4 regions of the Streptomyces sp. NPDC014889 genome follow, and region 4 is predicted to be linked to each of the others. Evidence: riboswitches for the same ligand, from Rfam matches in the RefSeq annotation. Region 4 holds a riboswitch; each other region holds the start of a gene.
What was found. A riboswitch is a leader RNA that binds a small molecule or an ion and turns the genes downstream of it on or off. The one in region 4 is predicted to bind cyclic di-AMP.

Region 1 (7,224 bases), on a different contig from region 4:
GAGGACGGTGAAGACGCCGTAGACGACGACCCCGACGAGGATGAGGCGCCAGGCGTAGGCGGCGGCGACCCGCAGCCAGGGCACGGTCCGCTCGGCCTTCCGGACCGCGGCAGCGGTCCGGGCGTGCGGCGGGAGGCGTACGGAGGGCGCCGGGCGGCTGCCGGGCACCCGGCGGGCCGCCCGGCGCCCGCGGCCCGGCCCGCCCGCCGGAGCGCCCGCAGCAGCCACCGCGCCTCTCCTTCGTCCTGGGCCCCCTCGAGCCTCCTGAGCCCTCTTGAGCACCGTAAGGTCCGGCCGGGCCGGGGCAGGGGTGCAGTTCGGCCGGGTGGGCGGTCATCGGGGGCATCAGGGGGAACGGGTGCACGTGCGGCGCACGGTGCCGCGCGGGTGGGCCGGGGCGGTCCGGCCCGTCACGGCGGCGTCTCGTCCAGCAGCTCGGGGCCGTTGTTGCGCACGTTGTTGACGGCCGGGGAGACCGGCCGGGCGCCGAGCCTGCCGCCCGCCGGGGGGCTCAGCAGCGTCCGTAGTTCGCCGGGGTCCTGATGGCGGGGGTCGAGCCAGGCGTCGTAGTGGTCCGGGGTGAGGGCCAGCGGCATCCTCGGGTGGACCCGGCCGGCCTCGTCGGTGGCCTCGGTGGTGATGATGGTGCACGTGGTCAGCCAGGCGGCGGGGTCGTCGTCCCGCGCCACGTGCGGGTCCCGCCAGTACGCGTACAGCCCGGCGAGCGCCATCAGCTCACCGTCCTCGGGGCTGATGTAGTACGGCTGCTTGTGGGTCCTGCCGGTGTCCTGGGCCTTGATCTGCTGCCATTCGTAGAAGCCGTCGGCGGGCAGCAGGCAGCGGTGCCTGACGAAGGCGCGGCGGAAGGCCGGCTTCTCGTGCACGGTCTCCACCCGGGCGTTGATCATCCGGGCGCCGGCCTTCACGTCCCTCGCCCAGGACGGGACCAGTCCCCAGCGCAGCGGCCGCAGCTCCCTGCGGACGGCGGCCGGGGTGCGGTCCTCGCGCGGCGCGCGTTCGAGAACGGCCCACACCTCGTCGGTCGGGGCGACGTTCCAGCTCGGGGCGAGCGACTCCTCCGGGCGCCACTCGGTGACCCGGAAGTGCCGGACCAGGTCCTCCGGACCGCGGGTGGAGACGTAGCGACCGCACATGGGGCCAGGGTGCCACGGCGGCGGGGCCGGGGGCGGGAGCGCCTCACGCCCGCCGGCGGGGTCACCTCGACGATGCCGCGCAGACGGACATGAACGTGAGGCACCTCACGGGAAGGTCACGAATACGTATCGGACATTCCACGCCTCAATCTTCACACCGAGTACACACGTTCGCTAAGTTGACGGCCAGGACGCACGATTGCCTCCGGCGAGTCGCGTCGGATCGTGCGACCTCCGCCGAGTCCGGTACGCCCCCGCAGCGGCCGGAGCCGGGGAACCGACCAACCTCGGGGTGAAGCGGCCCAACTGTCCCTCGGGACAAGGGCCGTAGGGCACGCCTTCCGCAGAACGTCCGCCCGATGCCGAGAGCAGAACCGGTAGGCGGCCCATGGGAGGAGTGCGTCCCTCTTGACGCCGGAACGACCGAGCGACGACAGGCCGAGCCGCGCCGAGGTCCAGCAGCGGATCAGCAGCCTCTACGACCAGGCGGAGAACGCCACGGGGAACTTCAACGCCACCCGCGCGATGAGCAAGAGCGCTCGTACGCGGCGGGGTTCGGCTTCCTGGAGCGGTTCCGGCGGATCCGATCCGGCCGTGGACCGGGTGGCCAGGAAGTGGTTCGACGTGGGGCGCGCCCAGTTGGGTCCGACCATGCCTGCGGTCCTGCCGCCGGACCGTATGCCGAGACAGGCCGACTCCCCCGCCGCGGCGCAGGACAGGCGTCCGGCGGATGCCCGCGAGGGCCTGGCCCTCGAAGCGGGCAGGGCCCCTCGGCCCGAGCTGTCCGCCGGCCCGGCGGCCTCGGCACCCGAACTCGCGGCCGCGGCACGGACCGTCCCGGAGTTGCCCGCCGCCGCCCCCGTGGCGGAACTGACCGCCCGCCCCATGCAACCGCCCCCGCCCACCACCGGCACCATGGGCGTACTGCCCGACGGGGCCATGCGGCCGCCCACCGGCACCCTGGACGCGCTGTCCAGCCGCTCCATGCAGCCGCCCCCCACCGGCAGCATGAGCCTGCTCCCGAACGAAACCACCGGCGCGCCTCCCGCAGGGGCCATGGATGCTCGGACCACCGGCACCATGGGCGTACTGCCCGACCGCACCATGCAGCCGCCACCCACCGGCAGCATGAACCTGCTCCCGAACGAAACCACCGGCGCACCTCCCGCAGGGACCATGGATGCTCGGACCACCGGCACCATGGGCGTACTGCCCGACCGCACCATGCAGCCACCACCCACCGGCAGCATGAACCTGCTCCCGAACGGAATCAGCGGCGCGCCTCCCGCAGGGGCCATGGATGCTCGGACCACCGGCACCACGGGCGTACTGCCCGACCGCACCACCGGAGGCATGCAGGCTCCCCCGACCGGCACCATGCGGGCGGTGCCCTCCACCGGGGCCCTGGGCGCTCTTTCCTCAGGGACGGCGGTGGCCACCGGGGCCGGGGCGATGGGTGTCAGCGGGAGCCCGGGTGTCGCGACCCCGCCCGACGGGCCCGTCACGCAGCCTGCGGGTGGGGTCCCGGTCGCGCGTCGTCGGCAGGCCGCCGCGGTGCAGCGGCCCGCCAAGGAGCGGACGCGGGGCAAGCTCGCGCAGGCCGGCGAGATGCTGGCCCGGCACGCCGCGCAGCAGAGCGCGCGGCCGGCCGAGGAGCCCCTGCCTCGGCCGGAGGCGGCGCAGTGGCAGCAGCACGCCACTGGCCTCTTCGACACGACCCCGCCGCTGGACGGCAACTCGCTCTTCGACGCCAGCCAGGCGGGAGCCCCCGGCCCAGCGACCGGCGCCGCCGTCGCCGAGAGCCCGGCCTCGGCCTACGAGCGGAAGGCCGCCAAGGCGCTGGCCTTCGCCCGCGCGCAGATCGGCAAGCCGTGCGTGTGGGGAGCCACAGGTCCGGGCTCCTACGACTGCTCGAGTCTCACCCAGGCCGCCTGGCGGGCCGCGGACGTGGCCCTGCCCCGCACCACCCACGAACAGGTCGGCTCCGGCGCGGCGATCGAGCTCGCCGAACTGGAGCCGGGGGACCTGATCTTCTTCTACGGCGAGGTCAGCCACGTGGGCCTGTACGCGGGCAACGGCACCATGGTGCACGCCCCGAGTCCGGGCGCGTCCATACGCGAGGAGTCGATCTTCTTCGCGGGCCCCCGAGCCATCCACAGCGCGATACGGCCGGCCTGAGCCGTCACGGGCGGGGAGGCCCGGGTGACCGCGGCGGCGTCACCCGGACCTTCCCGCCCGTCGTTCACGCGTTCTTGCGGCCCACCCCGGCGTACACCCAGAACTGGGACGGGTCCTCCGGGACCTCCTCGTCCCGGTCCGGACGCCACAGCGGGACGTAGACCAATCCCGGCTCCGCCAGGTCGAACCCGTCGAAGAGGGACTCGATCTCGCCGCGGGAGCGTGCCGTGACCGGCGAGGTGGCCCGGTCGCGGTAGAGCTGCCCGACCGCCGCGGCCGTGTCGGGGCGGTCCTCGTCCGTGGCGTGGGTCAGGGCCAGCCAGCTGCCCGCGGGCAGCGCGTCCCGGAAGGCGGCCACGATGCCGCCGGGGTCCTCCTGCGGGGTGACGAAGTGCAGGATCGTGATCATCAGGACGGCGACGGGCTCGTCGAAGTCGATCAGCTTGCGCACCTGCGGCGCGGAGAGTATCCCCGCGGGATCGCGGATGTCGGCGGCCACGATCGCCGCGTCCGGGTTGTCGGCGAGCAGGGCCTCGCTGTGCGCGACCGCGACCGGGTCGTTGTCGACGTACACCACTTTCGCGCCGGGACTGGCGGCCTGGGCGACCTCGTGCACATTGCCCTGGGTGGGGATCCCGGAGCCGAGGTCGACGAACTGGCGCACCCCGGCGTCCACCAGGAACCGCACGGCACGGCCCAGGAAGGCGCGGTTGGCGCGGGCCAGGGTGCGCACCTGGGGGTCGATCGCCGTGAAGGCGGCCACCGCCTCCCGGTCTATGGCGAAGTTGTGCTCGCCGCCCAGCATGGCGTCGTACATCCGGGCCACGCTTGCCTTGCCCGGATCGACGCCCCGCGGCAGCCCGTCTCCGTCCCGCATTCGCCAACTCCCCTACTGTTAAACGACCTTGACTGTGCATCATATAGTTGCCAGCGGCATACCACGCCGTACCGCCCGACCGGTCCGACCGGCCAGTCCGTCCCCGCCCCACCGGACCCCCGGCCCACCGGCCCCCACCCGGAAGGCACACGATCCTGCGGAACACAGAACGCGGCCACCCCGAGGGCCCACCCCCCACAGCGCCGCTCCGCCGCCGTTCGTACTTCTCCCCCGCGGCCGACGCCATCGGGTCCGAGCTGGACCTGCACCTGACCGGCCGTCACGTCGTGCACTCGCTCGCGCCGGGTTTCTGCGACGCGGCCTCGGTGTACCTGCTCCAGCGCTGGCTGCTGGAGGAGAACGCGCGCACGACGGCCGACCCGCCGCAGATCGAGGCACGCCGGCTCGCCCTGCGCATAGGGTCGGACAGCTCGGAGGACTGGGAGCACCTGCTGCCGGTCGGGGAGGTGCTGGTCTTCCCCCGCCGCACGCCGTACGCGCGTGCCGTGGCGACCGGGCAGACCCAGTTGCTCGACGGCGTCGACCGGCACACTTTCGAGCGATTGCGCGGCACCGACCCGGACGACGCCGGCGTGGACGCCCTGCTGCACAGCGCCGGGTTCCTGATCGTCCCGCTGCGGCTGCGCGGCGCGGCGGTCGGTTTCATCGCCTGCACGCGCGGACCTGGCAAGGAGCCCTTCACGCGCGGCGAGGCGGTGGCGGTGGAGTCGCTCGGCGCCCGGGCCTGCGTCGCCCTGGACAACGCCCGCCGCTACGAACGCGAGCGCCGCACGGCGCTGGCCATCCGGCGCAGTCTGCTCCCGGAGACCGGACAGGCCTTCGAGAGCTGCCGGGTCGCGCACGGCTACCGGCCGGCCGGGCAGGACAACGTCATCGGCGGCGACTGGTACGACGTGCTGCCGCGGGGGGACGGGCGGCTGGCCATGATCGTGGGCGACGCCATGGGCCACGGACCGGAGTCCGCCGTGGCCATGATCCAGCTGCGGACCGCCGTCCGTACCCTCGCGGCGCTCGACATCCCCCCGGCCGAGCTCATGGACCGGCTGGACGCCGTCGCCGGCACCACGCCCGGCGCCTCCTTCGCCACCTGCATCTACGCGGAGTGGGATGCGGAACTGCACACCTGCACGTTCGTCGGCGCCGGCCATCCGCCGCCCCTGATCCGCGGTCCCGGCCGCCCGGCGGCGCCGGTGTCCCTCGCCTCCGCCGGTCTCCCCCTGGGGCTGGCCACGGGGCCCTACGAGCCGACCGTGCTGCACCTGTCCGAGCCGACCCTGCTGCTGCTCTACAGCGACGGTCTGGTCGAGTCCCGCAGCCATGACATCGACCAGGGCATCGCGCGCCTCGCCCGGGCCCTGGACGCCGGGGCCGGGGACGTGCCGGACACCGGGCACCCGGACGCGCTGCCGTCGCTGTGCCGGCGGCTGCTGGCCGGCTCCGGTCACGACGGCGCCGACGAGGTGACGGACGACCGCACGCTGCTGCTCGCCGAGCTGACGCCCGGGAAGAACTGACGGGGCCGGGAGGGCGCCCCGGGCTGCTTGTCGCATGAGCGGAGGCGGCCGTTCGAGCGGTGTCCTCACCTGATGTGGTGAGGGGGTGCGGCACGAGGCGTACCCAGGCGGTGCGGGTGCCGTTTGCTCCGGCATGGAGAGCACTTCTCGGGCCGTACCGCGCTCGCTCGGCCACCTCCGCGCGGAACGGCCCTACGCGGAACTGACCAGCGGGCCGTCGGACCCGTCACCGGTCCACCCCCCGTCCCGCGCCGCGGAGCCGGCGCCACCGCGCGTCACCGGCCGGCGTGCGCCCGAACCGTCCGTCGTCCAGTGGGCGTCCTTCGCGGACGCCGGCTCGCCGGCACCGGGCGAGGCGTCCGCGGGACGGGAGCCCGGTGCGCCGTTGCTGCGGCCCTGGGGCGTCGGCTCCGGTGAGAGGCCGCCGGAGGCGGCGGCGCGGGTGGCTCCCTCGGTTCCGGCCGTGCCCGTGCCGCGTGGGCTGCCGGGCCTGTGAGTCCGGTCGGAGAGGGGGCCGGGCCGTTTCCCGGGGCCCGGCCCGGACCACCTGGGGCACCGCTTGCTCACGGCTCGGTGACGGCGGGATCACGATGGTGGGCGTGGGCGTTGCCCGGTCCCGGGGGTGTCGTTGAGTGCGGCATGGAAGCGTGGGAGGACGGCGAATGCCCCTGGTGCCGCTCGCTGCTCGGCTCCGGCCGGGCCCTGACCGTCCCGGACGCCGGGCTCCGCGCCTGGCACCGGGCCGGCGACTGGCCCACCTGGTGGGAACGCGCCCGCCCGATCATGCTCCCGCTGGCCGCCCTCACCGTGGCGGCCGCCCTCATGATGGCCCTGTCCTGACCGGCCGCCCCACCCTCGTCAGGTGCGGAAGCCGATGTGGACGTGGTCGTGGTGGGTGGCGTCGCTGAAGAACTGGTCCGGGGTGCGGCCGCCCGAGAGCAGGACGGGGCCGCCGACGTTGTAGGAGCCGGCGGCCGCCGCGTCGCGCATGAAGCGTTCGACGAGGGAGCGGGGAGTGGCCGGGTCGACGACCGCGTGGCCGTCGATCTGCCAGACGTCGAAGGCGCGTCCGCGCGGGTGGTCGCTGGGCCGGGTGGTGCCGAAGACGTCCAGCGGGTGCCCCGAGCGGACCACGCTGACGTACATCCGGTACGTCCCCGCCAGGCGCAGCATCGCGGTGGGCACGCTGTCGTGGACCTGGCCGCTGTGCAGGTCGGCCCGCGCCGCGGGCGGCAGCACGATCCGGGACTCCGCCAGCGCACGCCGCACCGTGGCCGGCGGCGAGGCCTCGGGTGGGCCCGGCCGGGCCGGGTGCAGCGCGGTGACCGTCCATCCGGTGCGGGACCGGGCGAGCCGTACGTCGACCGTCGTGCCGCCCGCCCGGACGGCGCCGCCGTGCCGCGTCCACTGCCGGCACACCACCAGCACGCTCGCCGAGTCGGCGAGGATCCCGCCGTACTGGGCGTCCACCACCTGCAAC
Region 2 (7,224 bases), on a different contig from region 4:
GCCGGCGCCGGGCCTCGACGAACTCGCGGGCGAGCATCGCGGTGGTCCAGGCGGCCCCGCCGGCCAGCAGCAGGGTGAGGCCGGCGGCCCAGGCCGGTGCCACCGACAGGTCGTAGGCGGCCGTCACGGCCGGCGGCGCGGGGGCGAAGACCTGGTCGTGAACGGTGCCGAAGACGGCCGCGGTGCCCAGCACGAGCCCCGCGAGGCAGCACAGCAGGACGGTGGCGACCAGGCACTGCCACACCCACAGCGCGACGACGGGCTCCCGTTCGGGCCACCCCGCCCGGGCCAGTGTGCGGGGGACCGGCACGGCGAGCGTCAGGGCGACGGCGCTCAGCAGGAGCAGGCAGGCGGTCATGCCTCGGACTCCGGATCCTCGTGGGAGGTGGGCGGGTGTCGGGGTCGTGCGGTGAAGCGTGCTGTGCGGCCGGCCGGCGCGCCGGGCGCGCGCGGCCTGCCGCCAGTATGACGGCCGCGGGACCGGGAGTCAGGGGTGCGCGACCATCAAATCCCCGCGGCGCAAGGGCCGCAGGGCCTTGGTTCAGCCCGAGACGATCCGGCCCGTCACCTCTCCGAGCCCCACCCGTGTGCCGTCGGCGCCCGGAGCCCAGGCCGAGAGCGTGACCACGTCGCCGTCCTCCAGGAACGCCCGCTTGCCGTCGGGGAGTTCCAGAGGCTCGCGGCCGTTCCAGGTCAGCTCGAGCAGCGAGCCGCGTTCGCGCTCGGACGATCCGCTCACCGTGCCCGAGCCGTACAGGTCGCCCGTGCGCAGGGACGCGCCGTTGACCGTCATGTGGGCGAGCTGCTGCGCGGCTGTCCAGTACATGGTGGAGAACGGCGGCTCGGACACCGTATGACCGTTGATCGCGACGGAGATGCGCAGGTCGTAACCTCCGGGCTCCTGCGCGGAGTCGTCGAGGTAGGGCAGCAGCGGGTGCGTCCGCCGCGGCGGGGCGACCCGCGCCTCCTCCAGCGCGTCCAGCGGAGTGATCCACGCCGACACCGAGGTGGCGAAGGACTTGCCGAGGAACGGCCCGAGCGGGACGTACTCCCAGGCCTGGATGTCGCGCGCCGACCAGTCGTTCAGCAGGCACAGCCCGAAGACGTGCTCGCGGAAGTCGCCGAGCGCGACCGGCTGCCCCATCGGCGAGGGGGTGCCGACCACGAAGCCGACCTCCGCCTCGATGTCCAGCCGGACCGAGGGGCCGAACACCGGCGCGGGGTCCGTGGGAGCCTTCCGCTGGCCCGACGGGCGCACCACGTCCGTGCCGGAGACCACCACCGTGCCGGAGCGGCCGTGGTAACCGATGGGCAGGTGCTTCCAGTTGGGGGTCAGCGAGTCCTCGGCGTCCGGGCGGAAGATCTGCCCCACGTTCCGGGCGTGGTTCTCCGAGGCGTAGAAGTCGACGTAGTCCGCGACCTCGAAGGGGAGGTGCAGCGTCACCGAGGACAGCGGGTGCAGGAAGGGCGCGACGGTCTCCCGGTGGGCCGGCACGGTCACCCACGACGTCAGCGCGCGCCGCACGTCGGACCACGCGGTGCGACCCGCGGCCAGCAGCGGGTTCAGGTTCGGCCGCGCGAGCAGGTCGGCGTACGGCGAACCGAGCGCCCGCGCCGCCGCCCCCGCGTCGAGCACGTGGTCGCCGAGCCGGACGCCCACGGTCCTCTCCGGCGACCCGGCGCGGGAGAAGACGCCGTAGGGAAGGTTGTGCGGACCGAAGGGGTCGCCCTCGGGGACCTCGAAGGGGGGCATGGGGTGCTGCCTTCCTTTCCGAAATGCCATGTGGTCGGGCCACACGTTACGGGGGCATCGCATGTCTTGGGCAGTGCCTAAAGAGTTTGCAATGTCCGAATTGGTCTTGTGGGAGGGGGCAATTCCGGCTTAGCGTCCTCTGGGGACGCGGACGGGGTGGGTCCGCTCAATGGGGGACACGTGGGGGGACCCGTGGCCAGGAATGCCGTCAGTGTGCCTTTCCGGGCCGACCGCGAGGTGCCGGGCCTGATCGTGAAGTTCGGCGACTACCCGCTGCACCATGGCGGGGTGGGAGCGATCCGCAGTCTGGGCCGTCTGGGCGTGCCCATGTACGCGATCACCGAGGACGCCTACACGCCGGCGGCCTCCTCCCGTTATCTCAAACGCGCGTTCGTGTGGCCGACCAGGGGCACGGAGGGTGCGGACCGTCTGGTGGAGGGGCTGCTGCGGATCGGACGCCGCATCGGCCGGCCCGCCGTCCTGGTGCCCACCGACGAGGAGGCCGCGGTCCTGATCGCGGAGCACCAGGAGGAGCTCAGGGGCCCCTTCCTCTTCCCGCCCGTCGCCCCCGGCCTGCCGCGCCGCCTGGCCAGCAAGCAGGGCCTGCACGAACTGTGCGTGGAGCACGGCATCCCGAGTCCCGAGGCCGCCTTCCCGCAGACGTACGACGACATCGTGGCGTTCGCCGAGAGGACCCGTTTCCCGGTGGTGGCCAAGAATCGCGAGGCGTTCGTGCGGCGCAGCAGCCCCGCGGTGAACGGCACCACGAGGATCAACAGCCGCGAGGGCCTGCTGGCCCTGGCCCGCGACTGGGGCGAGCAGCCCGGAGTGATCCTCCAGGAGTACCTGCCGAGGGAGGAGGCCGAGGACTGGATCGTGCACGCCTACTTCGACCGGAGTTCCACCCCGCTCGCGATGTTCACCGGCGTCAAGGTCCGTTCCTGGCCGCCGCACGCGGGCATGACGGCGAACGCGTACGTCGTCGACAACCCGGAACTCGCCGACCTCGCCGCCCGGTTCATCAAGCAGATCGGCTTCACCGGCATCGTCGACCTCGACCTGCGTTTCGACCGGCGGGACGGGCGGTACAAGCTCCTCGACTTCAATCCGCGCATGGGCGCGCAGTTCCGGCTCTTCGAGAGCGAGTCGGGCGTGGACGTCGTGCGTGCCATGCACCTCGACCTGACCGGGCGCCCCGTCCCGGAGGGCGAGCAGCGCACCGGCCACCGCTACGTCGTGGAGAACATCGACCTGCCCGCCCTTCTCGCCTACCGCCGCAGCGGCTACACCACACCGCACGCGCCGGCGAGGGCGAGCGGCACGGAACTGGCCTGGCTGGCGGGTGACGATCCGCTGCCGTTCCTCACGATGCTCGCCCGTTTCGTGCGGCCGGGCGCGCGGCACCTCTATCAGCTGTGGCGGACCAACCGCCGTGGCGGCACGACCGGTTGAGGCGGAGCACGACCGGGCGGGCTGCCGTCCCGCCGCCCGAACCGCCCCGCGGCCGCCCACCGCGGCGGCGCACGGTCGAGTACCGCCTCGCGCACGGCGCGAAGGTCCCTCACCCGAAGGGCAGTTGAGGAAAGGCGGCCTGAAGCGCGGTCGTCCGGCTCCGGTCGAGTCGGTGGGCCGGGGCATCCGTATTCTCTGATCATGGCCGCCCTCGCATACACCCTCATCGCCACCGACCTGGACGGGACGCTGCTGCGCGGCGACGACACCGTGTCCGAACGGTCCCTCGCCGCGCTCGCGAGGACGGCGGCCGCCGGCGCCCGGCACCTCGTGGTGACCGGACGGCCGGCGCCGAGGGTGCGGGAGCTGCTCGGCGTCCTCCACACCACGGGCCTCGCGGTGTGCGGTCAGGGCGCACAGCTCTACGACGCCGGCAGCGACCGTCTGCTGTGGTCGGTCACCCTGGACCGCGAGCTGGCGGAGACCGCGCTCGGCAAGATCGAGGCCGAGGTGGGGGAGGTGTACGCCGCGGTCGACCAGGACGGGGTCGAGGGGCTCACGCTCATCGAGCCGGGGTACCGCATGCCGCACGCGGCGCTTCCCGCCGTACGGGTCGAGCGGCGCGACGAGCTGTGGCGCGCGCCCATCAGCAAGGTGCTGCTGCGTCACCCGGAGCTGTCCGACGACGAACTGGCGGCGGCGGCCCGCGGTGTGGTGGGGCCCCTCGCCACGGTCACCATGTCGGGCCCCGGGACCGTGGAGCTCCAGCCGTGCGGCATCACCAAGGCGACCGGACTGGCGCTGGCCGCCGAACACCTGGGACTGGGCCGCGAGAGCGCCCTCGCCTTCGGCGACATGCCCAACGACATCCCGATGTTCCAGTGGGCCGCCCGGGGGATCGCCATGGCCAACGCCCACCCCGAACTCAAGGCGGTGGCCGACGAGGTCACGACGTCGAACGAGGACGACGGCATCGCCGTCGTCCTCGAACGACTGTTTGTCTAGTGCCGCGGCACTGGTGCCGGGGCACCAGCCGGTGTGGAGCCGGCCGTGGTCCGGTCAGTAGGCGCCGTTGACGTTGTCGATGGAGCCGTACCGCTTGGCCGCGTAGTTGCAGGCGGCCGTGATGTTGGCGACCGGGTCGTAGATGTTCCAGGACGTCCCGTTCACGTGGTAGGCCCGGAAGGTCGGGTCGATGACCTGGAGCAGGCCCTTGGACGGTATGCCCTTCTTGGCGTTGGAGTCCCAGAGGTTGATGGCACGCGGGTTGCCGGAGGACTCGCGGATGATGTTGCGGTGGATCCCGTTGTAGGAGCCCGGGATGCCCTTCTGCGCCATGACCGCCAGGGAGGCGCGGATCCAGCCGTCGAGGTTGTTCGGGTAGCCGAAGCTCGCGGCCGTCCGGACGGTGGCGGGGGTCGCCGCGGACGCGCTCGTCGCGCCGAGCAGCGGCACGGCGAGGACGGCTGCGCCCGTGCCGGTGACGGCGAGGGTGCGGACGAGGCGGGCGGTGCGGGAAGAGCGGCGCTGACCGTTTGCAGGCATGGGGGAATTCCTCTCCGTCGCCTGCGAGGTGAGCTGTCGGGTTCGGGCGGGGAGGTGCCCGGCCGCGCCCTGTTGGGCGCGGCTTCACCCCGAGCCGTTCCGGTGCGGCGTACGACGTAGGACGTACGAGCCCGGTCCGGCGGCTTACCTGGGTCCCCCGCTCCTGCCGTGGTTCATTCGGTCGTTGGGATGACGGGCGGCGGCAGGATTCGGCGTCCGCCCGATGGCCGGGAACGTATGCGAGAGCACATGTCCCGAACAAGTGGCGGAATCACACATCGTCCTATTTGACCTTGGTCTGGGGTGTATGTGGTGCTTGATCCTTTGCGTCCGCCAACGCTCAACTCCGTTGGGCGTAAAGGGAATGTGAAGGGATGAGAGGGGTGGTGCGGAGAGGAGGTGAAGTGACCCAACTCACGGTTTGGGTGCCCGAAGGGCAATTACCACTAAAGAGAATTGAAACCCCAATAGGGGCGAATCGGACTTCGAGTGTGAGCGTGGATGGGCCATGTGGCCGACGCGTGACGGTGGTCACGTCGGGTGATGTGGCCTGACCCGTATAGGTGGGCGATATCGGTGATCGAAACGTGACCGGATACGCTGACTTGAGTGAGGGCAGCGACGTATCGACAAACCGTGTAATCCCCAGCAGACACCAGCAGACAGGAGACCCCTCGTGACCGTCGTCGGGCCATTCGGGCTGAGCGTGCGGGACCAGGCTCTCGAAGCCGATGTCCAGGCCGGATTGGCGGCTGTCGAGGAAGGGCTGCTCGAAGCCACCAAGAGCGAGGTCCCGTTCATCACGGGGGCCGCGCAGCACCTCGTCAAGGCGGGCGGGAAGCGGTTCCGGCCGCTGCTCGTGATGCTCGCGTCCCAGTTCGGTGACCCGTACGCGCCGGGGATCGTGCCGTCGGCCGTGGTGGTGGAGCTGACCCATCTGGCCACGCTGTACCACGACGACGTGATGGACGAGGCCGCCGTGCGCCGCGGGGTGGCCAGCGCCAACACCCGCTGGGGCAACTCGGTCGCGGTCCTGACCGGCGACTTCCTGTTCGCCCGCGCCTCGCAGATCCTCGCCGACCTCGGCCCGGAGGCCGTGCGGGTGCAGGCCGTGGCGTTCGAACGGCTGGTCACCGGTCAGATCCTGGAGACGGCGGGCCCGCAGGACGGCCGGGACCCGGTCGACCACTACCTGGACGTGCTGGGCGGCAAGACCGGATCGCTGGTGGCGGTGTCGTGCCGGTTCGGCGCGATGATGTCCGGCGCCGACGAGACCGTCGTGGACGTGCTGACGCAGTACGGCGAGCGGCTGGGCGTCGCCTTCCAGCTCGCGGACGACGTCCTGGACATCGCCTCCGACTCGCGCGAGTCGGGCAAGACCCCCGGCACCGACCTGCGCGAGGGCATCGCCACGCTGCCGGTGCTGCGGCTGCGCGAGCGCGCCGCCCGGCTGGGGCTGCCCGAAGACATCGCCCTGTGCGAGCTGCTGGACTCCGACCTGACCGACGACGCGCGGCTCGCGGAGGCGCTGGGCGCGCTGCGGGAGCATCCGGCCCTGGAGCAGGCCCGACGGGACACCGTGCGCTACGCCAAGGAGGCGCGGGCCGCGCTGGCGCCGCTGCGGGAGTGCGAGGCGAAGGCCGCGCTGCTGCAGATGTGCGACGCGGTGGTGCACCGGGCCGGCTGACGCCCGGTTCCCCGACCTGCCCGGACGCCCCGCCGGCGGCCCCTTCCGAGCGGCGCTCTCCAGGCCTACCCCTACGGGGTGGGGAGGCGTCGCCCTTTGTGTGTCATACCGCAGGCGTACACGGAGTTGGCTCCGGGGTCTGACGCTTTTGCCCGGCCGATTTGGTCAGATGGAGACCACGGACCACACCACTCCTCACCGATCTGGGTGAGAATGGCGGCTGAGGGTGAGACCCCAGTGCAGCAGGACAGCCGCCGCCGATGACGGAGGTAGGGCACACATGGCACCGAACGGATCCGAAGCCGACGACCTGCGCGCGGGGCGCCGCAAGGCCGCGCGCTACGTCGTCCCGGTCACGGTGGTGGGGGTGGCCGCGGCGACCATCGGGCTCGTCCCGGCACTCGCCGCGTCCGGCGACCCCGACCTGCCGAAGATCACCGCACAGCAACTCATAGAGAAAATCGCCAAGTCGGACGTCGAGCAGCTGTCCGGCACGGTCAAGATCAGCACCGATCTCGGTCTGCCGAACCTCGGCGGCCTGGAGAGCGGCCTCGCGTCCGGCGCACTCGGGGGCGGTGACGGTTCGTCGGCCGACCCGGCGTCAAAGCTGCCCGAGCTGGCATCCGGTACGCACACCCTGCGCGTCGCCGCCGACGGCGAGGACCGGCAGAAGGTCTCCCTGATCGAGAGCGCCGCCGAGTACAGCCTCATCCACAACGGCAAGGACGTCTGGGGCTACGACAGCAAGTCGAACGAGGTCTTCCACGGCACGGCCGCCGACAGCGGC
Region 3 (7,224 bases), on a different contig from region 4:
GACCTCGTGAGGGCCGATGCCGTGGCCACCTGCCCCCCGTACCCGACACCTCCCGGCGCTCCCGGCACTCCCGGCGGCACGTCCCGGCACGCGCACTGGTGGCAGCGGCGATGGGTCAGGTACGGCGCCCTCGTCACCCTGCTCGCCCTCTCCGGCCTCGTCATCCTCGCCCTGGTGCGCCGGCAGACCGGCACCGAGGGCTTCCTCGTCGGGCTCGGGCTCGCGGTGCTGCCGGTACCGCTGCTGACGGCCGCCTTCCGCTGGCTGGACCGGGTGGAGCCGGGCCCCTGGCGGAACCTGGTGTTCGCGTTCGCCTGGGGCGCCTGCGCGGCGGCCCTGATCGCGATCGTCGCGAACAGTTTCGCCACGCACTGGATCGCCACGGCGACCGCCGACCCCGACGGCGCCGACACCCTGGGCGCGACGGTGATAGCGCCGGTCGTGGAGGAGTCCGCGAAGGCCGCCGCCGTGCTGCTGGTCTTCCTCTTCCGCAGACGCGACTTCACCGGCATCGTCGACGGGGTCGTCATCGCGGGCGTGACCGCGACCGGCTTCGCGTTCACCGAGAACATCCTCTACCTCGGCAACGCCTTCGGCACCGACCAGCTCACCGGCGACCGGGGCATCGCCTCCGTCACCGCGGCGACCTTCTTCGTCCGCGTCATCATGTCGCCGTTCGCGCACCCGTTGTTCACCGTGCTCACCGGCATCGGGTTCGGCATCGCCGCCGCGATGTCCGGGAACCGCCGCCGCCGGCTGCGCCTGCTGCCGCCGCCGGCCGGGCTGCTGCTCGCGATGGGCATGCACGCCCTGTGGAACGGTTCGGCGACCTTCGGCGAGTACGGCTTCTTCGCGGTCTACGCCGCCATCATGGTGCCCGCGTTCGCGCTGCTGACCTGGCTGGTCGTCTGGACCCGGCAGCGCGAGCTGAGGACCGTGCGCGAGGAGCTGCCCGCGTACACGGCCGCCGGATGGCTCACCCCGGCCGAACCGTTCGCCCTGGCCTCCATGCGGGCGCGCAGACTGGCGCGCGACCACGCCCGGCGCCACCTCGGCAGGCAGGCGGCGCGCACAGTCGCCCAGTACGAGGCGTACGCGACCTCGCTGGCGTTCCTGCGGCACCGCGGGCGCCGGGGCAGGGCCGGGGCCGACTTCGCCGTACGGGAACGGGAACTGCTGCACGAGCTGTGGCGCAGGCGGGAGGTGGCACAGCCCGCACTGGACCACGCGGCCAGGATGACGACGCCGCCGGCCGCGCCGCCCTGGCCGGGATACGGGGTCCACGGGGTGCACCCGCGGCCGCTGGGGTACGGGCCGTACAGCCCGGCGACGCCGTATCCCCACGGTCCGGCGGCGCCGTATCCGTCGTACAACCCGTACCGGACCCCGTCGTAGGACCCGGGCCCGGGGACGGGAGTCACGCCGACGCCCGCGTCAGCTTCCCGAGCTCCTCCTCCGTCAGCCGCAGCTCCGCGACGCCGAGCCGTGCCGGGAGTTGTTCCACCGTCCGCGCCGAGGCGATCGGGGCGGCCACCGTCGGCTGTGCGGCGAGCCAGGCCAGGGCCACCGTGGCGACCTCGGCGTCATGGGCCCGCGCCACCTCGTCCAGGGCCGTGAGGACCTTCTGGCCGCGCTCGGTCTCCAGGTGCTTGGCCGCGCCCTGCGCCCGCGCGCACTGCGAGCAGGGGGGACCCCCAGCCGATGATCGTCTCGGACTCGCCGCCCCTGTTGCCGTCCACCCACGCGGAGTACGAGTCGGCGGTGTCGACGAAGTTGCCTCCGGCGGCCGTGTAGGCGTCGAGGACGGCTAGGTCCCACGGGCTCGTCGGCGGTGGGACCGGTCCGCGCTCGTCAGGGGGTGAGGCCCCTGTCGCGCAGCCACGCCATCGGGTCGATCCCGGTGGACTGGCCGCCCGGGTGGACCTCCAGGTGGAGGTGGGGCCCGGTGACGTTGCCGGTGGCGCCCACGCGGCCGATCACGTCGCCCGTGCTGACCTGCTGGCCGACGCTGACGCTGATCGACGACTGGTGGCAGTACCAGAGCTCGGTGCCGTCGTCGAGGGTGACGATCGTGCGGTAGCCGTAGGCACCGGCCCAGCCGGCCTCGGTGACGGTGCCGGTGTGGATCGCCTTGAGCAGGGTGCCCGTGGGCGCGGCGAAGTCGAGGCCGGTGTGGTAGCCGGAGGACCACATGGAGCCGGCCTGGCCGAACGTGGAGGTGAGCGTGTACGAGGAGGTGGGCAGCGTGTACTGCTTGGCCAGCTCGGCCAGTCGCGCCTCCTCGGCCTTCTGCGCGGCCTCCTCCTCCGCCTTCTTCTTGGCGGCGGTGGCCTCGGCCTCGGCCGTCTTCCGCGCCTTCGCGGCGTCGTCGGCGGCCTTCTTGGCGGCGGCGGCCTGGGCGTCCGCCTGGGCCTTGGCCTCGCTCTGCTCCTGCTGCTGCTCGGCCTGCGCCATGATCCGGTTGCGCAGCACCTCGCCGGCGTCCGAGGTGCCCTGCTGGGTCTCGGCGGCGGTCACGCCGATGCCGCTGAGCGCGGTGGCCGAGCCCTCGGGGGCGGCGTCGGAGTTGTCGTCGAACAGGGAGCCCACGGAGGGCAGGTCGGGCAGCGAGATGGACACCGGCGGCTTGGCGCTGTTGGCGCTGGCCATGCCGCCCGCGCCGACGGCGGCGATGACGCCGACGCCGAGAACGGTGGAGCTGCGGGCGAGTCCGCCGCCGCGCTGCTTGGCGACGCGGTGCCGGCCGCGGACGGGACGGATGGACTCCGCGCTCGGGTTCCACTCCTCCCAGGGGCCCTCATCGGCACGTCGGCTGTCGTAGCCGAAGGTCTCGCCGTGTTGGCGGCTCGGCGCGAACGGGGCTTCCGGGGCAGGCGGGTTGGACGCCACGAAGGCGCACTCCTTTCCTTCCGCATCGCCTACCGGGTTAGCTGACGGGTTCGGAGCGGGAAGGTCTCCTACGCGCGTAAACAAGCCGTGCTCACACGGCGGTTACGCTCGATTCACCCCAAGTAGGTGGTTCCCCGGTTCCCTTGCGGGATTCGGCGTGCGCGCACGGAGCCGCCTCTTGTGACGGCTGGGACGACCGTGCTGCGTTATCGAACGTTAATAGACGCGGGCCCCTGATTCCAAGCCGTTCGGCTTGATCACTCAACCTTCCGGCCCGACCTTACGGTCCATGAGCACCGAAAACCGGGCGAGTTGACCCCACTTTCCGGAGCGCTTGCGACGAGCACCCGCACACCCGTGAAAACACTCAGGGCCGGAATCCATGAATCGGATTCCGGCCCTGAGCCTTCAGTAGCGGGGACAGGATTTGAACCTGCGACCTCTGGGTTATGAGCCCAGCGAGCTACCGAGCTGCTCCACCCCGCGTCGTTGTGACACCAGTATATGCCATCCGGAAGGCGGCTCGCACCAACCTCCTCGCCCACCTCCCGTCACACGGTTCCGGTGGGCGGCGAGGGCGGGGGACGCAGGCAGGGGACGAGGGCCTCTCAGCCGAGCAGATGCCGGTTGGGATCCCTGGCCGGCTCCTCGAACTCCGGCACCACGACGACGTCCGCGCCACCGGCCGCCAGCACCCCGGTTCCGTCGGCGCCCTCGACGAACGTGTCGGGTTCCCGCCACGCCGTCACCACCCGCCGCACCCCCGCGTCCAGAATCAGCCGGGCGCACGGACGCGGCCGGGAGGCGCGGCGGGCGCACGGCTCCAGGCTGCTGTACACCGTGGCGTCCGGCAGCCGCGGATCCGCCGGGTCGACCTTGGCCAGCGCCGCCTCCTCCGCGTGCACGACCGGGTCGCCCCCCTCCCGCGAGTACCCGCGGGCGAGTTCGGTCCCGTCGGCGGCGACCACCACGGCGCCCACGCTGAACGCGGTAGGGGACGGCGGGCACTGGGCCGCCAGTTCGCAGGCGATCCGGAGCCAGTGCCGGTCCGCGGGAGCGGCGCGGCCGGCGGCGCCGGGAGCGGTGGGTTCGTAACGCACGAGGACGACGTCCCCGATGGTCCGCGTCTCCACCAGCCGCAGCCGCCCGCCCTGGTAGGTCCCGGGCCCGAACAGCCGGGGTGCCTCCGGGTCCCCCACGAACAGGGGGGCGAGCACGAGCTGCACCTCGTCCGCGAGCTGCTGCTGGAGGAGCTGGGTGTGGACGGTCCCGCCGCCCTCGACCATGAGCCGGCGCACCCCGCGCACGTCGTGCAGGTGCTCCAGCAGCCGGGGCCAGCCGAGTTCGGCGCCCAGCGGCACGACGTCGGCGGCCAGTCCCGTACGCCGCAGCCGCAGCGCGCCCTCGTCGGTCGTGCACAGGACCTTCTCGCCGCCGGTGTGCCAGAAGGGCGCCCCGGGGTCCAGCTCGCCGGAGGCGCTGACCGCGACCTTCAGCGGGTACTCCGGCTTCCCGGCGGCGCGGCGCGCGGCCCGCCGCGCGGGCGAGTTCACCAGCAGCCGCGGGTTGTCGGCCCGCAGGGTGCCTGCGCCGATCAGGATCGCGTCGGCCGACGCCCGCACCTCGTCGACCCGGTCGAAGTCGGCGGGGCTGGAGAGCAGCAGGCGTTCGGGGCCTGTGTCGTCCAGGTAGCCGTCGAGCGAGACGGCGGCGGACAGCAGGACGTACGGGTGGGGCATGGACGCACTCTCCCTCGGAGGCGGCCGGACCGGTCACGGACCCGGCCCGCCGTCGGACTCACTCGAACGAAACAACCAACCAGCCTCAAGCTTGAAGCAGGCCGCACAGGTGCACCGGACGTCACCGCGCCCTTCACGACCGGTACCGGGGACTACGCCTCCGTCGCCGGGGTTTCGTCGGCCGCCGCGCCCAGGGCCGCCGCCCGGGAGGCCAGGTCGCGCAGGGCCGCGAGATGGGCGAGGAGAGCGCGGCGGCCCTCCGGGCTCAGCCGCAGCCACGTACGCGGGCGCTTGCCCACGTGCCCCTTGCGCACCTTGACGTACTCCGCGGCCTCCAGCGCACCGACCACCTTGCTCAGCACCGAGTCCGAGATCCCGCACCCCTCACGGACGGCACGGAACTCGGCCTCGGCGCACCCGGAGAGAAACGCCATGACGGCGAGCCGGGTGGGATGGTGGATGCGCTCGTCCAGTGCGGGTGGCACCCGCTCCTCGGCGGCCTCGGCGGCCTCGGCGGCCCGCGGCGCGTCGGGGACGCCGGGAGCGGGGGTGTCGTGCATCAGGTCCTCCGAGCGTCGGTGTCGCGGCGTGGTTTCGATAGTCGCATTTACTTTCCCTACTGGAAAGTTACTATGTTCGCGGCAACAACATGCCAGGCGTCATGGACCTGTCGCCGGTCCGGCGGTGTGACGGCATTCAGTGCGACGGCATCCAGGGGGAATCCGATGACCTTGCAGGAGACGGGGCCGGAGGCCCCTTCGACCCGTCCGAGCTGCTCGGCCTGGTGGGCCTCACCGCACAGTCCGCCCAGCAGGTGAGCACCCTCTCCGGCGGCCAGCGGCGACGCCTCGACGTCGCCCTGGGCATCGTGGGCCGCCCGGAACTGCTCTTCCTCGACGAACCGACCACCGGCTTCGACCCCGAGGCCCGCCGCGACTTCCACGACCTCATCCGCGAGCTGCGCGACAGCCTCGGTACGACGATGCTGCTCACCACGCACGACATGAGCGAGGCCCAGCAGCTCGCCGACCGCGTCGGCATCCTGCAGTACGGCCGCATCACCGCCTGCGGCACCCTCCCCGAGCTCGCCGCCGCCGCGAGGACCCGCTCCGAGGTCACCTGGACGGACGCCGACGGCGTCCCCCAACGACGGCTCACCGCGGACCCGTCGAAGGTCGTCTGGGAGCTGCACCAGCAGTTCCAGGGACCGATCCCCGATCTGGCGGTACGCCGTCCGACACTGGAGGACACCTACCTGCGGATGGTCGCGGAGAACGACGAGAAAGCACTGCGGACCACGACGGAGGACGGGCCGGAGGTGACAGCCGCCGCCCGGCGCCACGAGAAGACCGCCGCGTGAACCCCTACCGACTCGGTCTGTCGCGCGGCGCCATCGAACTGCGCCAGATGCTGCGCAGCCGCAAGGACATCTACGCCTACCTCTCGACGCCGCTGCTGTTCCTCGCCGTCTCCTACTGGCGGTCGCAGGGCGGCGACGATGCCACGACGCAGCTCTCCCTGGCCGGCGGCATCGGCTCCACGATCTTCATGTTCGGCCTGATGACCGTCCCCCAGTTCCTCTTCGGCGACCGTGAGGACGGCACACTGCTGCGACTGCGCGGCGTACCGGGCGCGATGACCGCCTACCTGACCGGCAAGGTCCTCTTCGTCCTCGTCAACATCACCGTGTCCATCGCGCTGTTGCTGCTGGGCGGACACCTGCTGCTCGGCGGCGGCCTCCCGGACACCCCGCAGCGCTGGCTGACACTGGCCTGGGTCGTGGCCCTCGGCATCACGGCCGTCGTGCCGATCGGGGCTGCCGTCGGATCCCTGCTGCCCGCCGCGCGGGAAGCGCTCGGCCTCTACATGCTGCCCATGATGGCCCTGATGCTCGTCTCCGGCACGTTCTCGCCGCTGCGCGACATGCCGGGATGGCTGCAGAACCTGGCGTCCTTCTTCCCGCTGCGCTGGATCGCGCAGGGCGTCCGTTCCGCGCTGCTGCCCGACAGCGCTCGAGTCCTGGAGGTCTCCGGCTCATGGCAGCACGCCACCGTCGCGGGCGTGCTCGCGCTCTGGACGGTCACCGGGCTCGCGCTGGCCCCGCGGCTGCTCCAGCGGATGGCCCGCCGGGAGTCCGGAAGCCGGCTCTCCGAGCGCGAGCGGCGGCGGATGGCGAAGTCGGCGTACTGACGGGATCGTCCCGCAGCCCCACCACGCGCGGGTTAGCCGCCGGCGATGCCGCCGCCCGAACCCGGCGAGCACTTCTTGGCCGCGGCGAGGAACTCGGGCGTCCTGTACGCCTCCGCCTGGTCGCCCGGCAGATCGACCTGACCGGACTTCGGATCGGGGTCCGGGTAGTCGGGGAAGCCGTTCTTCCGGACACAGGCGCTGAACGCCTGCGCCGAGGCCACGGCCTCGGACGGCGCCGGCGCCGCGGTGACCGGATCGGGAAGAAGATCCGCGCACTTCGCCTCGGCGCGCGTCTGTGTCTTCTGATCGTTCCGGTCCTTGTCGACCCGGAGCAGATCGTCGTCACGCTTCTCCAGGACCACTCCCTGCTTCTCCAGGCATCTGTAGAAGGCCAGCTCCTGGGAGC
Region 4 (7,224 bases):
CCACAGGGCACGTTCCGCCCTCCCGCCCCGGCCCGGGACCCTCCGGCCGTCCCGTGGCCCCTGGTGGCAGTGGCGCCTGTGATGCCGCTGCGAACTGCGGGGACGCCCCGTTCCGCGGTGCCGCCGCGCGTCGCCTTCCGTCTCGCTCTCGGCGTACGGACCGTGGGAACTTCGCCACGGGTCGTCACGCTTGCATACAGTGGCAGGACCGGCAGGAAAAGGGCGGTTCGCAGACCGCCAACGCGATCGAAGGGACGTACATGCCCAAGGGTCACACGGCCGCAGCCGAGGCAGGCTCCGGCGGCCTGACAGCGACCGAGCACCGCCTGGCCAACGGCCTGCGCGTGGTGCTCTCCGAGGACCACCTGACCCCGGTCGCGGCGGTGTGCCTCTGGTACGACGTCGGCTCGCGCCACGAGGTCAAGGGACGCACCGGCCTGGCTCACCTTTTCGAGCACCTGATGTTCCAGGGCTCCGCCCAGGTCAAGGGCAACGGCCACTTCGAACTGGTGCAGGGCGCGGGCGGCTCGCTCAACGGCACCACCAGCTTCGAGCGCACCAACTACTTCGAGACCATGCCCGCCCATCAGCTGGAGCTCGCCCTCTGGCTGGAGGCCGACCGCATGGGCTCGCTGCTCGCGGCGCTGGACGACGAGTCCATGGAGAACCAGCGGGACGTCGTCAAGAACGAGCGCCGCCAGCGCTACGACAACGTCCCCTACGGCACCGCGTTCGAGCGGCTGACCGCCCTCGCCTACCCGGAGGGCCACCCGTACCACCACACGCCGATCGGGTCCATGGCGGACCTGGACGCGGCCACCCTGGAGGACGCGCGCGCGTTCTTCCGCACGTACTACGCGCCGAACAACGCCGTCCTGTCCGTCGTCGGCGACATCGACCCGGAGCAGACGCTCGCCTGGGTCGAGAAGTACTTCGGCTCCATCGCGTCCCACGACGGCAAGCCCGAGCCCCGCGACGGCGCCCTGCCCGAGGTCATCGGAGAGCAGCTGCGCGAGGTCGTCGAGGAGGAGGTCCCGGCGCGCGCCCTGATGGCCGCCTACCGGCTCCCGCACGACGGCACGCGCGCGTGCGACGCGGCCGACCTGGCGCTCACCATCCTCGGCGGCGGCGAGTCCTCGCGGCTCTACAACCGGCTGGTGCGCCGCGACCGTACGGCCGTCGCGGCCGGTTTCGGCCTGCTGCGGCTGGCCGGTGCGCCCTCCCTGGGCTGGCTGGACGTGAAGACCTCCGGCGACGTCGAGGTGCCCGTCATCGAGTCGGCCATCGACGAGGAGCTGGCCCGGTTCGCGGAACAGGGCCCGACCGCCGAGGAGATGGAGCGCGCCCAGGCCCAGCTGGAGCGCGAGTGGCTGGACCGCCTCGGCACGGTCGCCGGCCGCGCCGACGAACTGTGCCGCTACGCCGTCCTGTTCGGCGACCCGCAGCTCGCCCTGACCGCCGTCGGACGTGTCCTGGAGGTGACGCCCGAGGAGGTGCAGGAGGTCGCCAAGTCCCGCCTGCGTCCCGACAACCGCGCGGTGCTCGTCTACGAGCCGACCGCCGCCGACGCGCAGGACGACGCCCAGGACGCGGACGCCGCGGCCACCGACGAGACCGAGGAGGCGGCGAAGTGACCGAGCTCGCCACGATGGAGTTCCACCCGCAGCCGCAGGCAGGCGCGGCCAGGCCGTGGGCGTTCCCCGCCCCCGAGCGCGGGACGCTGGACAACGGCCTGACGGTGCTGCGCTGCCACCGCCCCGGCCAGCAGGTCGTCGCCGTCGAGGTGCTGCTGGACGCGCCCCTGGAGGCGGAGCCGGCCGGCCTGGACGGCGTCGCCACGATCATGGCGCGGGCCTTCTCCGAGGGCACCGACAAGCACTCCGCCGAGGAGTTCGCCGCCGAGCTGGAGCGCGCGGGCGCCACCCTCGACGCGCACGCCGACCACCCCGGCGTACGGCTGAGCCTGGAGGTCCCCGCCTCCCGACTGGCCAAGGGGCTCGGCCTGCTGTCCGACGCCCTCAGGGCGCCCGCGTTCGCCGACTCCGAGGTGGAGCGGCTGGTGCGCAACCGGCTCGACGAGATCCCGCACGAGCTGGCCAACCCGGCCCGCCGCGCCGCCAAGGAGCTGTCCAAGGAGCTCTTCCCGGCGGACGCGCGCATGTCGCGTCCGCGCCAGGGCACCGAGGAGACGGTCGGCGCCATCGACTCGGCGGCCGTCCGTGCCTTCTACGACCGGCACGTGCGCCCGGCCACGGCCACCGCCGTGGTCGTCGGCGACCTCACCGGCGTCGACCTCGACGAGCTGCTGGGCCGGACCCTGGGCGCCTGGACCGGCGCGCCCGCCAAGCCGCGGCCCGTGCCGCCGGTGACCGCCGACGACACCGGCCGTGTGGTCATCGTGGACCGGCCCGGCGCCGTCCAGACTCAGTTGCTCATCGGCCGGATCGGTTCCGACCGGCACGCCCGCGTGTGGCCCGCCCAGGTGCTCGGCACCTACTGCCTCGGCGGCACCCTCACCTCCCGCCTGGACCGCGTCCTGCGCGAGGAGAAGGGCTACACCTACGGGGTGCGGGCGTTCGGCCAGGTGATGCGCTCGGCCCCCGACGGCTCGGGCGCCGCGATGCTCGCCATCAGCGGCTCGGTCGACACCCCGAACACCGGCCCGGCCCTGGACGACCTGTTCACGGTGCTGCGCAAGCTCGCCGCGGAGGGTCTCACCGACCCCGAGCGCGACGTCGCCGTGCAGAACCTCGTCGGCGTGGCGCCGCTGAAGTACGAGACGGCCGCCGCCGTCGCGGGCACGCTGGCCGACCAGGTCGAGCAGCACCTGCCGGACGACTACCAGGCGACGCTCTATCAGCAGCTCGCCGCCACCGGCACGGTGGAGGCCACCGCGGCCGTCGTCAACGCCTTCCCGGTGGACCGTCTGGTGACGGTCCTCGTCGGCGACGCGGCGCAGATCAAGGAGCCCGTCGAGGCCCTGGGCGTCGGCCGGGTCACGGTCGTCGAGGCCGAGTAGCGGCACACACGAACGCGGGGCCCTGGTGACCGAAGCGTCACCAGGGCCCTGTGTTGTCCTGATCTTGTCCGAATTGAGGGGGAGACCGCCTGTCTGCCCTGTGGTATGCGCTACAAAACATCTGATCCGTTTGGGAATTGAAAGCGGCCCCGTTTAGCGTCGGTCCGGCTGTTCGTCGGGCAGTGCGCCGCGTCCGCGGCACCGGACAGTCATCGCCGAGTCCCCGTACGGCGCGAGCCAGGGGAGCCGGGGACCCATCGTCCCTGGGGTGAATCGGACGCCCGCGCGCCACGCGAGGGGGCCGTAGGAGACCTTCCTGCTCCGAACCCGTCAGCTAACCCGGTAGGCGACAGGGAAGGAAAGGACCCACGTCTCCATGGCGTTCACCCGCGCCGCCGGGAAGCACCGACGGCCGAGCCGGATGCACCGCACCACCGCCCGCGCGGCGGGCGTCGCGGCCCTGGCCACCACCGGTGTCATCGGCACCCTCGCCGCCCCGGCCCTCGCGGCGGAGGCCCCCGCCCTCGAGGACACCGGCCTCACCCCGGTCGTCACCATCGGCGACAGCGTCGCCGAGAAGATCGACGCCCAGTCCGTCGCCCAGCACCGTGCCGCCGCGCGCAAGGAGGCCGAGAAGGCCGCGCGCGAGAAGGCCGCCGAGCAGGCGGCGAAGGAGCGCGAGGCCAAGGCGCGCGCCGCCCGCGCGGCCGAGCGCAAGCGCCTCAACGCCTTCGTGACGCCGATCTTCAACTCGTACATCTCGACCGGCTACCTGACCGGCGGCTACCTGTGGTCGTCCGGCGCCCACACCGGCGTCGACTTCCACGCCGCGAGCGGCACCAGCGTCCACGCGGTCGGCAGCGGCACCGTCGTCGACGCCGGCTGGGGCGGGGCGTACGGGAACCAGATCGTGATCAGGATGGCCGACGGCATGTACACCCAGTACGCGCATCTGTCGTCCGTCCAGGTCTCGGTGGGCCAGCACGTCACCCCGGGCCGGCAGATCGGCCTGTCCGGCGCGACCGGCAACGTCACCGGACCGCACCTGCACTTCGAGGCCCGTACGACCCCGGACTACGGCTCCGACGTCGACCCCGTGGCCTACCTGCGCAAGCACGGCCTCAACGTCTGACCCGCCGCCGGGCGTACCGTCCGGCATCCCCGAAGCCCCGGCTCCCGAGCCGGGGCTTCCGGTTTCCCCGCGGGCTTCCGGAGGCCCCCCGCCGGGCACGCCGAAGCCGTGCCGGCCCGTCCGGGCGGCACGGCTTCGGCGCAGGACCGTTCCTGCTGGTCAGACCGTCTCGGGCAGCTCCTCGAGCCCCTCGGCGACCAGCTTGGCCAGCCGGTCGAGCGCGGCGTCCGCGCCGTCGGCGTCGGAGGCCAGGACGACCTCCTCGCCGCCCTCGGCGCCGAGGCCGAGCACGGCCAGCATGGAGGCCGCGTTGACGGGCGTCCCGTCGGCCTTGGCGATCGTCACCGGGATGCCTGCGGCCGTGGCGGCCCGGACGAAGATGGAGGCGGGGCGGGCGTGGAGACCCTCGGCCCAGCCGACGTTGACGCGGCGCTCAGCCATGTGTTGCTGCCCTTCAGGTGATCAGGGTTGTCTAGACCAGTTTTCCACACGTGGAACAAGTCCGGAGCGGGGGTGTGCGCCGCCCCGGACGGCGTCGGACCGCGGCCTCGGTCCGACGTGTGTCCTCCACAGACTGCCTCGCGCCGCTGTCGGACGCGAGCCGTACGCTGGGGCCCATGCAGACCTCGCCGGACCGGCACGAGTACCCCGCCCACTGGGAGGCCGACGTGGTGCTGCGTGACGGAGGTACCGCACGGATCCGCCCCATCACCGCCGATGACGCCGGCCGTCTGGTCAGCTTCTACGAACAGGTGTCGGACGAGTCCAAGTATTACCGCTTCTTCGCGCCCTACCCGCGGCTGTCCGCGAAGGACGTCCACCGCTTCACGCACCACGACTTCGTGGACCGGGTGGGACTCGCGGCCACCGTCGGCGGCGAGTTCATCGCCACCGTGCGCTACGACCGCATCGGCGCGGACGGCATGCCGGCCTCGGCGCCCTCCGACGAGGCCGAGGTCGCCTTCCTGGTGCAGGACGCCCACCAGGGCCGCGGCGTCGCCTCCGCGCTCCTCGAACACATCGCGGCCGTCGCCCGCGAGCGCGGCATCCGCCGCTTCACCGCCGAGGTGCTGCCGGCCAACACCAAGATGATCAAGGTGTTCACGGACGCCGGGTACACCCAGAAGCGCAGCTTCGAGGACGGCGTCGTGCACCTGGAGTTCGGCATCGAGCCGACCGACCGCTCGCTGGCCGTGCAGCAGGCACGGGAGCAGCGGGCCGAGGCGCGGTCGGTACGGCGGCTGCTCGTGCCGGGCTCGGTCGCCGTCATCGGGGTGGGCCGCACGCGCGGCGGCGTCGGCCGCGGCATCCTCGACAACATCCGCGACGCCGGGTTCACGGGCCGGCTCCACGCCGTGAACCGGGCCTTCGGCGAGGACTGCCGGGAGATCGACGGGGTGCCCGCCCACCGCTCGGTGCGGGACATCGACGGGCCCGTGGACCTGGCCGTCGTCGCCGTACCGGCCGAGCACGTCCCGGACGCCGTCGCCGAGTGCGGCGAGCACGGGGTGCAGGGACTCGTCGTGATCTCCGCGGGCTACGCGGAGAGCGGCCCCGAGGGACGCGAGCGGCAGCGCGCGCTCGTCCGGCAGGCGCGCTCGTACGGCATGCGGATCATCGGGCCCAACACCTTCGGGATCATCAACACCTCGCCGGACGTCCGGCTCAACGCCTCCCTCGCCCCCGAGCTGCCCCGGCCCGGCCGTATCGGTCTCTTCGCCCAGTCCGGGGCCATCGGCATCGCGCTGCTGTCCCGGCTGCACCGGCGCGGCGGCGGTGTCACCGGGGTCACGGGCGTGTCGACCTTCGTGTCGGCCGGCAACAGGGCGGACGTCTCGGGCAACGACGTCATGCAGTTCTGGTACGACGACCCCGACACCGACGTCGCCCTGATGTACCTGGAGTCCATCGGCAACCCGCGCAAGTTCACCCGCCTGGCCCGGCGTACGGCGGCGGTGAAGCCGCTGGTCGTGGTGCAGAGCGCGGGCTCCGCCCCGCAGGGGCACGCGGTACGGGCGACCCGGCTGCCGCACGCGACGGTGTCCGCGCTGCTGCGGCAGGCCGGAGTGATCCGGGTCGACACCATCACCGAACTGGTCGACACCGGCCTGCTGCTCGCCCGGCAGCCGCTGCCGCCGGGGCCGCGGGTGGCGATCCTCGGCAACTCCGAGTCGCTGGGAGTGCTGACCTACGACCGCTGTCTCGCGGAGGGGCTGCGCCCCCAGCCGCCGCGCGACCTGACGACGGCGGCCTCGGCGGAGGACTTCCGGGTCGCGCTGTCCGGGGCGCTCGCCGACGAGACCGCCGACGCGGTGGTCGTCACGCTGATACCGGCGGTGGGGGAGGACGCCGCCGAGGACACGGCCCTGGCCGAGGCCCTGCGCTCGGCCGCACAGGAGGTCCCCGGCAAGCCGGTCCTGGTGGTCCACGTCGAGTTCGGCGACCTGGCAGAAGCCCTGTCCGCCGCCACGAGCACCGCCCCGCCCCCCGGCCCGGGCCCCCAACCACCGGCGACCCCGCTGCTGCCCCCGCCCACGACTCCCGCAGCGGCCCCGGCTTCGCCGGGTCGCCGGGCGGGCGCGGCTTCCGCCGGCGACCCGAACCCCGAGACCGGCACCGGACCCAAGGCAGGCACAGGACCTCAGCGAGGTGCGGGCGCCGCGGCGGCCGAGCCGGTTCCCGCCGGGTCGCGGCTGATCACCGCCTACCCCGCTGCCGAGCGTGCCGTCCGGGCGCTCGCCGAAGCGGTGCGGTACGGGCAGTGGCGGCGTGAGGCCGCGGACCCCGGCAGGGTGCCGGAGTACGAGGACATCGACGAGAAGGGCGCCGCCGCGTTCATCGGCGGACTGCTGGAGCGCGGGCAGGGCCTCACGCTCGGCACGGAGGAGACCTGCGAGCTGCTCGGCCGGTACGGCGTCCATGTGCGCCGGGCCCTGCCCGCCCCCACCCCTGACGCCGCCGCGGAAGCCGCCCGTGCCCTCGGCTACCCCGTCGCCCTGAAGGCCACCGCCCCGCACCTGCGGCACCGGGCCGACCTGGGGGGCGTACGCCTCGACCTCACCGACGAGGAACA

Region 1: another riboswitch for cyclic di-AMP. It lies ahead of ACF09J_RS27925 (NlpC/P60 family protein); the one in region 4 lies ahead of ACF09J_RS33980 (M23 family metallopeptidase).
Region 2: another riboswitch for cyclic di-AMP. It lies ahead of ACF09J_RS21390 (transglycosylase SLT domain-containing protein); the one in region 4 lies ahead of ACF09J_RS33980 (M23 family metallopeptidase).
Region 3: another riboswitch for cyclic di-AMP. It lies ahead of ACF09J_RS03130 (M23 family metallopeptidase); the one in region 4 lies ahead of ACF09J_RS33980 (M23 family metallopeptidase).

What each region holds. Positions count from the first base shown of each region.
Region 1 is NZ_JBIBWH010000015.1:67,276-74,499, reverse strand. It holds gene ACF09J_RS27935 (AI-2E family transporter) at 1-228, opposite strand, end outside; gene ACF09J_RS27930 (SOS response-associated peptidase) at 411-1,154, opposite strand; cyclic di-AMP (ydaO/yuaA leader) riboswitch at 1,380-1,554, shown strand; gene ACF09J_RS27925 (NlpC/P60 family protein) at 1,563-3,332, shown strand; gene ACF09J_RS27920 (SAM-dependent methyltransferase) at 3,397-4,209, opposite strand; gene ACF09J_RS27915 (PP2C family protein-serine/threonine phosphatase) at 4,497-5,744, shown strand; gene ACF09J_RS27910 (hypothetical protein) at 5,878-6,240, shown strand; gene ACF09J_RS27905 (hypothetical protein) at 6,384-6,584, shown strand; gene ACF09J_RS27900 (hypothetical protein) at 6,603-7,224, opposite strand, start outside.
Region 2 is NZ_JBIBWH010000010.1:132,741-139,964, forward strand. It holds gene ACF09J_RS21370 (M56 family metallopeptidase) at 1-358, opposite strand, end outside; gene fahA (fumarylacetoacetase) at 542-1,753, opposite strand; gene ACF09J_RS21380 (ATP-grasp domain-containing protein) at 1,967-3,205, shown strand; gene ACF09J_RS21385 (HAD family hydrolase) at 3,407-4,210, shown strand; gene ACF09J_RS21390 (transglycosylase SLT domain-containing protein) at 4,265-4,750, opposite strand; cyclic di-AMP (ydaO/yuaA leader) riboswitch at 4,756-4,943, opposite strand; gene ACF09J_RS21395 (polyprenyl synthetase family protein) at 5,427-6,437, shown strand; gene ACF09J_RS21400 (outer membrane lipoprotein carrier protein LolA) at 6,718-7,224, shown strand, end outside.
Region 3 is NZ_JBIBWH010000002.1:15,709-22,932, forward strand. It holds gene trmB (tRNA (guanosine(46)-N7)-methyltransferase TrmB) at 1-2, shown strand, start outside; gene ACF09J_RS03120 (PrsW family intramembrane metalloprotease) at 22-1,395, shown strand; partial or broken gene ACF09J_RS03125 (aldo/keto reductase) at 1,418-1,672, opposite strand; gene ACF09J_RS03130 (M23 family metallopeptidase) at 1,852-2,889, opposite strand; cyclic di-AMP (ydaO/yuaA leader) riboswitch at 2,901-3,057, opposite strand; tRNA gene ACF09J_RS03135 (tRNA-Met) at 3,302-3,375, opposite strand; gene ACF09J_RS03140 (dihydrofolate reductase family protein) at 3,498-4,628, opposite strand; gene ACF09J_RS03145 (transcriptional regulator) at 4,781-5,188, opposite strand; gene ACF09J_RS03150 (ATP-binding cassette domain-containing protein) at 5,290-5,988, shown strand; gene ACF09J_RS03155 (ABC transporter permease) at 5,985-6,818, shown strand; gene ACF09J_RS03160 (hypothetical protein) at 6,851-7,224, opposite strand, start outside.
Region 4 is NZ_JBIBWH010000025.1:40,008-47,231, forward strand. It holds gene ACF09J_RS33970 (M16 family metallopeptidase) at 261-1,634, shown strand; gene ACF09J_RS33975 (M16 family metallopeptidase) at 1,631-3,019, shown strand; cyclic di-AMP (ydaO/yuaA leader) riboswitch at 3,223-3,383, shown strand; gene ACF09J_RS33980 (M23 family metallopeptidase) at 3,396-4,151, shown strand; gene ACF09J_RS33985 (HPr family phosphocarrier protein) at 4,311-4,592, opposite strand; gene ACF09J_RS33990 (GNAT family N-acetyltransferase) at 4,769-7,224, shown strand, end outside.